Regions from separate parts of the Sporosarcina sp. Y352 genome, predicted to be linked through region 2. Evidence: riboswitches for the same ligand, from Rfam matches in the RefSeq annotation. Region 2 holds a riboswitch; the other holds the start of a gene.
What was found. A riboswitch is a leader RNA that binds a small molecule or an ion and turns the genes downstream of it on or off. The one in region 2 is predicted to bind cobalamin.
Positions count from the first base shown of each region.

Region 1: it holds a riboswitch for cobalamin, as region 2 does, so the genes downstream of both, AC1TO6_RS08950 (ribonucleoside-diphosphate reductase subunit alpha) here and AC1TO6_RS08430 (ABC transporter substrate-binding protein) in region 2, are expected to answer to the same signal.

Region 1 is NZ_JBXCJE010000004.1:282,892-285,095, forward strand. It holds gene AC1TO6_RS08950 (ribonucleoside-diphosphate reductase subunit alpha) at 1-1,045, opposite strand, end outside; cobalamin riboswitch at 1,230-1,413, opposite strand; gene AC1TO6_RS08955 (glycerate kinase family protein) at 1,685-2,204, shown strand, end outside.
Region 2 is NZ_JBXCJE010000004.1:179,663-181,866, reverse strand. It holds gene argS (arginine--tRNA ligase) at 1-878, shown strand, start outside; cobalamin riboswitch at 1,067-1,249, shown strand; gene AC1TO6_RS08430 (ABC transporter substrate-binding protein) at 1,370-2,204, shown strand, end outside.

The sequences.
Region 1 (2,204 bases), 100 kb from region 2:
GATCGAACAGATGCCACTCTCCCCGCGCATCGACTTGTTCCATATAGATATCAGGGAGACAGACACCCGTGAAAATATCATGCGCACGCAACCGTTCATCCCCATTATTTAGTTTAAGATCTAGGAACGTGAAGATGTCTTTGTGCCAAACATCGAGATAGACAGCGATAGCACCTTGCCGTTGACCCAATTGATCTACGCTAACGGCTGTGTTGTTCAACTGTTTAATCCATGGAAGTACACCGCTCGAAGCACCTTTAAATCCGCGGATAGAAGAACCGCGACTCCGAACCTTCCCCATATATACACCGATGCCACCGCCATATTTAGACAAGTTAGCAATGTCCGTATTACTGTCGTAGATACCTTGCAAAGAATCATCGACTGAATCGATGAAACAACTCGATAATTGACCATGTGGTTTACCGGCATTCGACAATGTCGGTGTGGCAACTGTCATATACAAATTGCTCATAGCCCAATACGATTCAGCAACTTTTTCGAGCCGGTTCTCCATCTCATCCTGCATCAGTGTCATCGCAATAATAAGCCAACGCTCCTGGGGAAGTTCAACTGATTGTTTATTAAAATCAACAGCCGCATATCGGTCCATAAGCGTTTTTAATCCGATATATGTAAATAATTTATCCCGTTCCGGTTCAATGAGATTACCCAGAATGATGAGATCTTCTTTTGAATATTTCTGCGTTAACGTAGAAGTATATAACCCTTTATCGACAAGCCGGGCAACATGTCCTGCGAAGTCTGTGTAGACCTTTGCCCCCCGTCGCAGTTCCTGACGGTTGTAGACATCACGCAGATGAATTCGTGCAGCTACGAACGTCCAATACGACGATGCCTCGTCCATATTGCTCAGTGATTCTAACGTCATTGCCTTGGCCCATTCTGATGCAGCCCCCTCAGGGTATTTCAGGTACCATCGCTCACTTGCGATAAGCAATGGCCATAATTCCTCTCTTCCAAACTCATTTTGTAACTCATCAAGTAGCCTGTCCATATCGGTTCTCATCACTTTAGTTGTCATCATTATTGTCTCCTTTCATGATTGTATAGACACAAAAAAACGATAGCTCCACCTTTTCGGTAGAGCCATCGCTCATGGGTTTTTTATAGGAAACAGAATGGGACCACACGCTACTAATCTCCGAGTATAGAAGGTAGACGGACGGTATCCCGTTCGCTTCCACCTCTCAACCCCCGAAGAAAGTGTCGCTTGACGATGGAAGGCAGGTCTCCTGGCTCACGCTTCACTCTCCCTGCCCAGCCTTCCCATGTAATTTCTCCACAGTGGCTCTTTCGGCGGTCGTCTGCGCTTACAGTTGCGGGGACAGCTCCGGATTTTCCGGATTCCCTTTTAAACCGATATCGGTACCATTCCATCGTTAAATACTATATGTAGTGTCTCGAACTCTTATTACACCCTAACATGTTGTGTTTTAAAATTCAATAGGCAAAGAACAGTTTGATGATTTCCCGGTCGTTACTTCGTTTGTTCAGTTTTATAATGTGTAACGTTTTTTGGTAATGGAACTGATTAGGACTTTTTAATAATTGAAAAATCAATCTCAGATTCTCTCATCGTTTTCTAACTATCCTCACAGAGCATTCTCGTTCTATGTTGGTAGATTACTAATTAACAAAGACTTTCGAGGAGGAATATGAAATGAAGATTGTTATGGTACCGTCGGGATTTAAAGAATGTTTGGATGCAGAAGAAGTTGCTTCCGCGATGGAGCGGGGTGCAAAGCGTTTTAATCGGGACGTTGATGTCGAGGTTGTGCCGATGATTGATGGCGGAGAAGGTTTTGCAAAAACCATTGTACGCTTGAAAGATGGAGAAATCATATATCGTGAAGTGACCGGTCCAATTGGTGAAAAAATCGTAAGCCATTTCGGAATTTTTGTTGAGAACGGTAAGAGGACAGCTGTAATTGAAATGGCAGCGGTTGCCGGATTGAAGTTAGTACCACGTGATCGAAGGGATCCGTTACAAACAACTACATATGGTGTTGGGGAGCTGATTCTTTCTGCGCTAGACTTTGGGGTTGACCAAATCCTAATTGGATGTGGTGATTCGGGTACTTCCGATGGCGGTGCCGGATTGGCCCAAGCTCTTGGCGTGCAATTTTTAGATGAAAATGATAATCCGGTGAAAATTTGCGGCGCAGTTGATTTAGTAAAAG
Region 2 (2,204 bases):
CGTCATTATATGAAAATGGCAAAATCGACGTTGCTCTCGATAAATTACGTGCCAATGGCCATGTCTTCGAAGAAGATGGCGCAACATGGTTCCGTTCAACAACTTTCGGTGATGACAAAGACCGTGTACTCATTAAAAACGATGGTACTTACACATATTTGACACCGGATATCGCGTACCATGAAGACAAATTGTTCCGTGGATTTGATAAACTTATCAATATTTGGGGCGCAGATCACCACGGTTATATTCCGCGGATGAAAGCGGCAATCGAAGCACTTGGCTACGGTGACGACACACTCGAAGTCGGCGTCGTACAAATGGTTCAATTGTATAAAGATGGCGAAAAATTCAAAATGAGCAAGCGTACAGGGAAAGCAGTGACGTTGCGTGAACTGGTTGAAGAAGTTGGCTTGGATGCGGTCCGGTACTTCTTTGCAATGCGTTCGGGCGACTCACAGATGGATTTCGACCTCGACCTTGCCATCTCCCAGTCCAATGAAAACCCTGTGTACTACGCACAATATGCGCATGCACGGATATCATCGATTTTACGTCAGGCTGAAGAAAATGGAATGTCTGCTTCTGTTGAGCATGTATCTTTATTGCAAGCTGAAAAAGAATTGGAATTGCTGAAGAAAATTGGGGACTTCCCACAAGTTATCAGTGACGCGGCAAGAATCCGTTCACCACACCGTGTTGCTACGTTCATCCAGGAACTAGCCGCGACTTTCCATAGTTTCTACAATGCAGAAAAAGTGTTGGATCCGGATAATCGTGAATTATCGGAAGCCCGACTAGCGCTAATCACAGTCACACGCACAACGATTGCTAACGCATTGAAACTGATTGGTGTTTCTGCACCGGAGAAAATGTAATACACAAAAGCGCAGGGCGCCGTCCAGACGTTCCTTAACTTTCAATATGACCGCCACACCAAAGAAGTTATTGCCTCTTTGGTGTGGCGGTTTTTGTAATGGACAAAAACCCCCTGAGTTGCCCGAATATCGACAAGTTATGCTACCGACAGGCAAAAAAATGTAGTATACTGAATTTTGAACAAAAAATACATACCAAACATAAAGGTGCCCCGTTTAAAAGATGGGGTTAAAAGGGAAGCCGGTTCAATGCCGGCGCGGTCCCGCCACTGTAAGTGTGAGCAAGTCGCAATGAGTCACTGGAAAAATCCGGGAAGACGCGACAAGCCTTGAACACGAGCCAGGAGACCTGCCTTTATGGATCACACGTACCCTACGAGGATAGGATTGGTGAAAATCGGCGTCTTTGTGCGTCCAGATTTTTACTCAGCTTATTCCTCCGTAGCAATTGCGGGGGATTTTTATTTGGCAAAAAACAGGAGGAAAACAACATGAAGAAGATTTGGCAATTGGGATTGACGGCTGTCTTTGCAGTATTCCTGCTAGCAGCATGCGGAGAGACTGCGACAGAAGATAAGCCGAAAGTGGACGAAACACCGAATGCGGAAGAGGTTAAAGCTGATTTTCCAATGACACTAACGGACGCGGTTGGCAATGAAATCACACTTGAAAAAGCACCGGCAACAATCGTTTCGATGATGCCAAGCAATACAGAAATATTATTTGGACTTGGTCTTGCTGATGAAATCGTCGGCGTCAACGACTACGATGATTATCCCGAAGAAGTACTTGAAAAAGAGAAAATCGGCGGCCAGGAATTCAACGTCGAAAAAATCGTTTCGATGAAACCTGAAATCGTTTTTGCACATGAATCAGGACTTGGAATGGGCGAGGAAGGACTGCAACAAATCCGTGATGCAGGAATCACTGTTTTTGTTGTGAAAAATGCATTAAACTTTGATGAAACTTATACGACGATTGAAACAATTGGTAAAGCGACTGGAAAAACAGTGGAAGCAGAAAAAATCGTTAAGGACATGAAAGCGAAAGTCGAAGAAGTGATAGCGAAGACAGCAAACGTCGAAAATAGAAAGACAGTTTTCGTTGAAACATCACCAGCTCCGGAAATTTACACACCAGGTAAAAATACATTCATGGATCAAATGCTTGAAATGATTGGCGCGGAAAATATCGCGGCCGATCAAGAAGGTTGGTTCATGATAGATTCGGAAGAAATCGTCAACCGCAATCCAGATGTGATTATTGTGTTATATGACTACATCGAAACGGCCGTCGCAGATGTTTATGCACGTCCAGGTTTTGATT